3 regions of the Peribacillus sp. NPDC101481 genome follow, and region 2 is predicted to be linked to each of the others. Evidence: predicted binding sites of a transcription regulator. Region 2 holds the regulator's gene; each other region holds the start of a gene.
The links. Region 2 encodes LexA, which represses DNA repair genes until DNA is damaged. Its sites were predicted from a motif close to CGAACATATGTTCG; they were not measured.

Region 1 (2,280 bases), on a different contig from region 2:
CTTCTTCCAACTTCTTCGCAAATTTCCAGCATGACCTGCTTTACCTCATGCTCCTCCTTATAATCCCGCAGCAGGATTTGACTTTTACCGAAGCTTACCTGCCCTTCGATGATCGCTGCCCCCATATCGGATAAATCTATTCCCCAAGCATGGTGGTAAAGCTGATTGCCCATAATTCCAAACTTCGCTTCAAGTAATTCAAGATCATAATTGGCAAGCTGTCCAACCGTAAATATTCCCATTCCATGAAGGGTTTTTTCTACGCGCCTGCCGATCCCCCACATTTCACGAAGCGGGGAAATCGGCCAAAGTTTGCTTGGCACATCCTCATACTTCCATTCTGCAATCCCATTATGTTTGGCTTCCAAATCAAGGCAAAGTTTTGCCATAAGCATGTTCGGTCCAATTCCAATGGCACAGGGGAGCTGTAATTCCCGTTCGATTTCATCCTTTATCTTTTCAGCTATCATCCGGGCATCTCCCCATAAAGAAGCGGCACCATCGACTTTCACAAAACTTTCGTCCACACTATATACGTGAATCGCTTCTTTGGGCACATAACGGTTGAACAAGCGGGTGATTTCCGTCGAAACCCTTAAATAGGTCGCCATTTTAGGTTCAACGACGACAATCCTCGGATCATTCGGGATCTCAAACATCCGCGAACCTGTCTTGATGCCAAATTCCTTCTTCATCTTTGGAGAAGCCGCAAGCACAATGCTCCCTGTCCTCTTCAAATCACCAACCACCGCCAGATAACAATCAAGCGGGTCCAGACCAAGCATGACCGCTGAACAGCTTGCATAAAAACTTTTCATATCGATACACATAATTGATTGTTTCGGCATCGTCCCATAATCCATCACTTCTCACCCTAACAAGAATATATGTTCGCTTTTATTATATTCATAACTTTAACCGAATATACGTTCTTATTCAATGGAAGTTTTCATACAAATTTCTACTTTTTAATGTAATTTCCTTGAAAAATATAATAGATACTAAAAATGGTTAAAATACCATATTTAAACTGAATACCCAAATAGTTTTTTTAAAAAGAATCAATTCGTAGCTTGAATAATTTTTAATGGATCCTTATACTTAGTTTTTTTAATTTTTTTCACCCTTTTCAACAGTCTTTCGTCTATTTTAAATTTAGTCTTACTACTCATTTTTTGTAATAAAACTGTAACCAAAATTATGTCTAATTGTCATAATGGTATTGTAGGATAATATTGTTAAGAATATAGAGAGATAGATAGAGAGGAAATGAAAATTATGAAGAAATGGATCGCTTCAGCTGCTGTTGCTTCTGCCATGATGCTAACCCCGCTGCAAGCCTTTGCAAATATTGGAGATCAAACCCTCAGACCCGGAATGACACATAGTGATGTCAAACAACTACAACAACTTTTAAAAACCAAAGGTTATTTCACATATTCAGGTTCACTGACTACATATTACGGCACCTATTCTGTATCAGCAGTAAAAAAATTCCAAAAAGCCAAAGGACTGACTGCCGACGGAATTGCGGGCCGTAACACATTTAATAAGCTTGGTGTTTATAAGGTCAATAATACAAGCTTGATCAGCTATGCAAAAACCTTAATAGGCAAACCCTACAAATGGGGCGGAACAACACCAACTGGATTTGACTGCTCAGGCTTCGTCTATTACGTATTCCAGAAATCACAAGGAATCACCTTACCGCGTACAACATCCTTGCTTTATTCCAATACAGGTTTAAAAGTATCTTCACCATCTAAGGGTGACCTTGTATTCTTTGATACTTCTTCTGGAAGAACAGGGGTATCCCATGTTGGTATCTATATCGGAAATGGTCAATTCATCAGTGCTACTTCTTCTAAAGGAATAACCATCACGGATATGGATAATTCTTATTGGAAACCAAAATATTTAGGTGCGAAAACTTTATAAAATCCCATAAAACAACCGGACAGAATTCATAGTGATTCAGCCCGGTTGTTTTATTTTATATATAATATTTCATCCGTTAAATCCTCAACTGTCACCATGAATGAAGCGTCCAAGTTGGAACGGTTCATCATTTCGATATTATAAACATGCTCTGACGGTAAATGGACGACTTCGAGAACCATGAATCGCTGACTTTCCGCTTTACTGACATGATTGAGGGCAGCAGTGACCGCCCTTTGTTCGGCCAAGCTTTTTACATCCGACAAAACAAGAATCAGTTCCGCTTCCGCTTTCCCAGGAAATGCTTTCTTCACCCCGCCCCGGTGCCATGGTTTCACTTTC
Region 2 (2,280 bases):
TGCTCTTTTATTATGGATATAACTTCAACATCCATCTTTTCTGCCAATTTGACTAACTCATCTTCCTGCCTTGCCAATGATGTTTCCTGTGACTCTTTTTCTGTGCTGACCCTACAATAGATTACCGCCTTCATAATACCCTACCTTCACTGCTTACTGCTCACTGGCCAAATTCTGGACAAGTTCTTCCCCTTTAACCGGTATGACGATGACTTGACCAGGTTTAATTGTATCCGCCCTGACACCATTATGCTCTTCTATCCAACCAATGAATTCTTTTTTTGTCAAATTTGCTTCTTCATATTCTTCAGCGATTCCCCATAGGGTATCACCTTCACTTACTTCTATAGAAAGGAAATCCTTTTTTGGATCATTGTTCAATGTACAAGAGAATAAAATTGAAAAGATGAATACTGATCCCGCTAATAGAATCGTATAAATATAATTTTTGTATAAATTTTTCATAAATATCCCTCCAAAGCGAATGTTCGTTCGTATGTTATGGTCAAATTATAATACGAACGTTTGTTTCAGTCAACAACAAAATTCGAACTTATGTTTGTATAGAATTGGGGGCCATGCTATAATGTAGCAAAGAACATTGGGGAAGAGGTGCACATATGACTAAACTATCAAAAAGGCAGCAAGATATTCTTGATTTCATTAAAGAAGAGGTCCGCCAAAAAGGGTATCCACCTTCCGTACGGGAGATTGGTGAAGCAGTGGGACTTGCTTCAAGTTCAACAGTACACGGGCATTTATCACGCCTGGAAAGCAAAGGCCTGATTAGACGTGACCCAACCAAGCCAAGGGCCATTGAAATAATGAATTTGGAGGAAGCGAACAATATTCCCAAAGTCAATGTCGTGAACGTGCCGTTACTTGGAAAAGTAACAGCGGGAATGCCGATAACGGCCATTGAGAACATAGAAGAATACTTTCCGCTTCCCGAAAGCATGGTTCCACATGATGACCATGTATTCATGCTGGAAATCATGGGTGAAAGTATGATCGAAGCAGGAATTCATGATGGGGATTATGTCATCGTGAAACAACAAAGCAATGCCAATAATGGAGATATCGTCGTGGCCATGACGGAAGATGATGAAGCCACTGTAAAACGATTCTTTAAGGAACCGGATTACATAAGGCTTCAGCCTGAGAACTCGAATATGGAACCAATTATTTTACGAGATGTTTCGATACTTGGAAAAGTAATAGGCTTATATAGACAAATACACTAAAAGCGCTAACCGCGCTTTTTTTGTTTGTTTAATCTATGTCCCGAATTCTCTCAATATGCATATGGAATTTTAATAGAATCAAGTTTTCATGGGAATTTAAACGTCCTTAATTACGAACGGAAGTATATGATCGCCTAATATGTACTTTGGTAACAATCTGATTACAATAAAAAAGAGAGCTTTAACTACCGCTCCCAGTTAAAATTCACTTCACTCGTAATCTTTGGTTCACTTTAATTAGGTTAAGATCTACCAAGCCGTTCCACTGTTGAATCTGCACTTGTGTAGAACCGTATGCTTTTGCAAGCGCAGAGACGGTATCCCCTTTTTGGACAATATGATAAACCTCTTCTATACTTGCATCATATTTTGTTAAATCGCTTGTTTCGATAAGGTTCACCAGTTTTTCAATATAGTTGGGATCCGAGGCGTACCCAGCATCGAAAATTGCTTTGAGTGCTTTTCTGTAATCTTTTTCTCCAATGACAGCCGTATAAAGACTTCTATTCCATGAAGTCCCCTTTACATATAAATTGGCAAGATCTCTAAGACTTTCTTCCCAAGATGGGTATTTTCTGAATTTGTTCCATACTTGAACGGGTACGCCATTGACATATTCCATTGTCTGAATGATGACAGACTCACCCTTGAAGTCACCTTTTGTACCGAATATATTTTTTCCTTTGCTTGCTAATAAACTTGTCCCATATCCACTCTCCAAACAAGCTTGTGCAATGACAACAGAAGGTAATATTTTAAATTCCTGTTGAATTTTCTGGGCATAGGGAGCAATTTCCTTAATAAATGTTTCCTTGCTCATTAGAACCTCCCATCAATGGTTTTACTTTATTTTTCACTGTTCATCTTCATTCTTATCGTATTCTCATCTATGAAAAAGGTTACAGCAAGTCCCATACAAAAGGTTCTGATGTTTGGCTAATTGTTTTTATTATAGATTTCTTACCTAGAGTGGCCTGCTTCGAGTATTATTTATCCATTTCCCTACCAAACAGGAAAAGCCGTCAATCCATTTAAT
Region 3 (2,280 bases), 200 kb from region 2:
ACTATGGAAGTGATAATACTTCACTAATAAAGGAACTTGTAAAAGAATTAACGGTCCGCAAGCTTTCAATTGCGGCAGCTGAAAGCTTGACCGGTGGGATGTTCCAAGAACAGCTGACAACCATACCTGGCGCCGGTAAAGTCTTCAAAGGCGGAATTGTCTGCTATACGAATGATGCGAAGTCGAACGTCCTTGGCGTCAGCGATGATACCATATCTAAGCATGGGGTGGTCAGCGGTGAGTGTGCAATGGAAATGGCCTCTAATGTCCGGAGCAAGCTCGATGCGGATGTAGGCATAAGCTTTACGGGTGTTGCAGGTCCGGATGAACAAGAAGGCAAGCCTGTAGGCACAGTATTCATTGGCATTTCCTATCGGGATGGAAACACTCATTTCAAGGAGTTGAATCTTTCCGGAAGCAGGGCGCAAAACCGGATTCGGAGTGTGAAGTACGGCTGTCATTACCTATTAAGGGATTTATAAGCGCTAAAAGCAGAGCTATTTACAGCTCTGCTTTTTATTTGGTTTTAGCAAGTTTGTTTCTTGAAAAATAGGGAAAAAAAGAAAAAAGTTAATTCAATGAAAATGGTTTTTTTACGGAGAAAGTGAAAGGAAATGGAGATTTCCTTAAGATAAAACGCTTTTTTACAGAGAATACCCCGAAAGAAAAAAACGAATGAATGTTCGACTTTTTGCTTGGCAAAATTGTAAAAAGAGTATATAGTAAAGATAGGTTTTGAGACAGGATGCAAACCTTAATCTCGAATAATTGCTAACGTAAGTACACCTTTAATCGGACAGCCGATTATTTGAATATAGAGGAGGAAATTGAGTGAGTGATCGTCAAGCGGCTTTAGATATGGCATTAAAACAAATTGAAAAACAATTTGGTAAAGGTTCTATTATGAAACTTGGGGAACAGTCTGATCGTAGGATTTCAACGATTTCAAGCGGTTCTTTAGCATTGGACGTAGCATTGGGAGTGGGCGGATATCCAAGAGGCCGGGTCATTGAGATATATGGACCTGAAAGCTCCGGTAAAACGACTGTTGCATTACATGCTATTGCAGAAGTACAAAAGACTGGCGGCACGGCTGCATTCATTGATGCAGAGCATGCTTTAGATCCAGCATATTCAGAAAAACTTGGTGTGAATATAGATGATTTACTGCTTTCACAGCCTGATACGGGTGAACAGGCCTTGGAGATCGCTGAAGCATTAGTTCGAAGTGGAGCTGTAGATATCATTGTCATTGATTCGGTGGCAGCACTTGTTCCTAAAGCTGAAATCGAAGGCGAAATGGGAGATTCCCATATGGGTCTTCAAGCGCGGATGATGTCCCAGGCGCTTAGAAAACTGTCTGGTGCCATTAATAAATCAAATACCATTGCCATTTTCATTAACCAAGTCCGTGAAAAAATCGGTGTTATGTTTGGGAATCCAGAAACGACTCCAGGAGGCCGGGCATTGAAGTTCTATTCAACTGTTCGTCTGGAAGTGCGCCGTGCGGAACAATTAAAACAGGGTAATGAAATCGTCGGTAATAAAACGAAAATCAAAGTTGTAAAAAACAAGGTTGCTCCACCATTCCGTCAAGCAGAAGTTGACATCATGTATGGTCAAGGGATTTCCCAGGAAGGTGAAATCATCGATATGGGTGCAGATCTTGATATCGTCCTTAAAAGCGGCTCGTGGTATTCATACAATGAAGAGCGTGTCGGACAAGGCCGCGAAAATGCGAAGCTGTTCTTGAAAGAAAATCAGGATATCGCTCAGGAAATTTCTCAGAAAATCAGAGATCACTATAATCTCGATGGAGAGCATGAATTACCGCCAGAAGAAAATGAACCAGAAGAGCATTTTGAATTGCTTGATTAATGGTATTTGGAAAAGGCCTAAGCTTGTTCGCTTAGGCTTTTTCTATATATTTTGAGAAAAGTGTGAAATTTTCAGCTGAATAAATGGCATTGAAATAACTTTTCCATAAAGAATGCTGTACATTATGATGGTTGATATTGAGAAAACTTGAATAATCATTGATACATAAGGGACAAACGCTTGACAATAAAAATTCTCAACTATACAATTAATATGTATATTTTACAATTTTTCAAACTAAAATTTTGAAAATTAAGTGCTGTATATTGAATTTATGTGCAATGTACTTGCCGACAGTTCAACATTTTATGTAAAAAGTTCATAGCAAGGGGAGGTGAAACGATGGAACCCATGACAATCATCTTCACTTTGCTTGGCCTAATCGTCGGTGCAGTTGTTGGT

Region 1: the regulator LexA is predicted to act here: its motif matches at 881-894, upstream of ACIROD_RS04415 (Y-family DNA polymerase).
Region 3: the regulator LexA is predicted to act here: its motif matches at 673-686, upstream of recA (recombinase RecA).

The regions. Positions count from the first base shown of each region.
Region 1 is NZ_JBIWNJ010000001.1:926,986-929,265, forward strand. It holds gene ACIROD_RS04415 (Y-family DNA polymerase) at 1-866, opposite strand, end outside; gene ACIROD_RS04420 (C40 family peptidase) at 1,279-1,938, shown strand; gene ACIROD_RS04425 (hypothetical protein) at 1,989-2,280, opposite strand, start outside.
Region 2 is NZ_JBIWNJ010000002.1:1,277,514-1,279,793, reverse strand. It holds gene ACIROD_RS16200 (YneB family resolvase-like protein) at 1-134, opposite strand, end outside; gene yneA (cell division suppressor protein YneA) at 154-465, opposite strand; gene lexA (transcriptional repressor LexA) at 621-1,244, shown strand; gene ACIROD_RS16185 (glucosaminidase domain-containing protein) at 1,450-2,064, opposite strand.
Region 3 is NZ_JBIWNJ010000002.1:1,081,175-1,083,454, forward strand. It holds gene ACIROD_RS15285 (competence/damage-inducible protein A) at 1-482, shown strand, start outside; gene recA (recombinase RecA) at 832-1,878, shown strand; gene rny (ribonuclease Y) at 2,221-2,280, shown strand, end outside.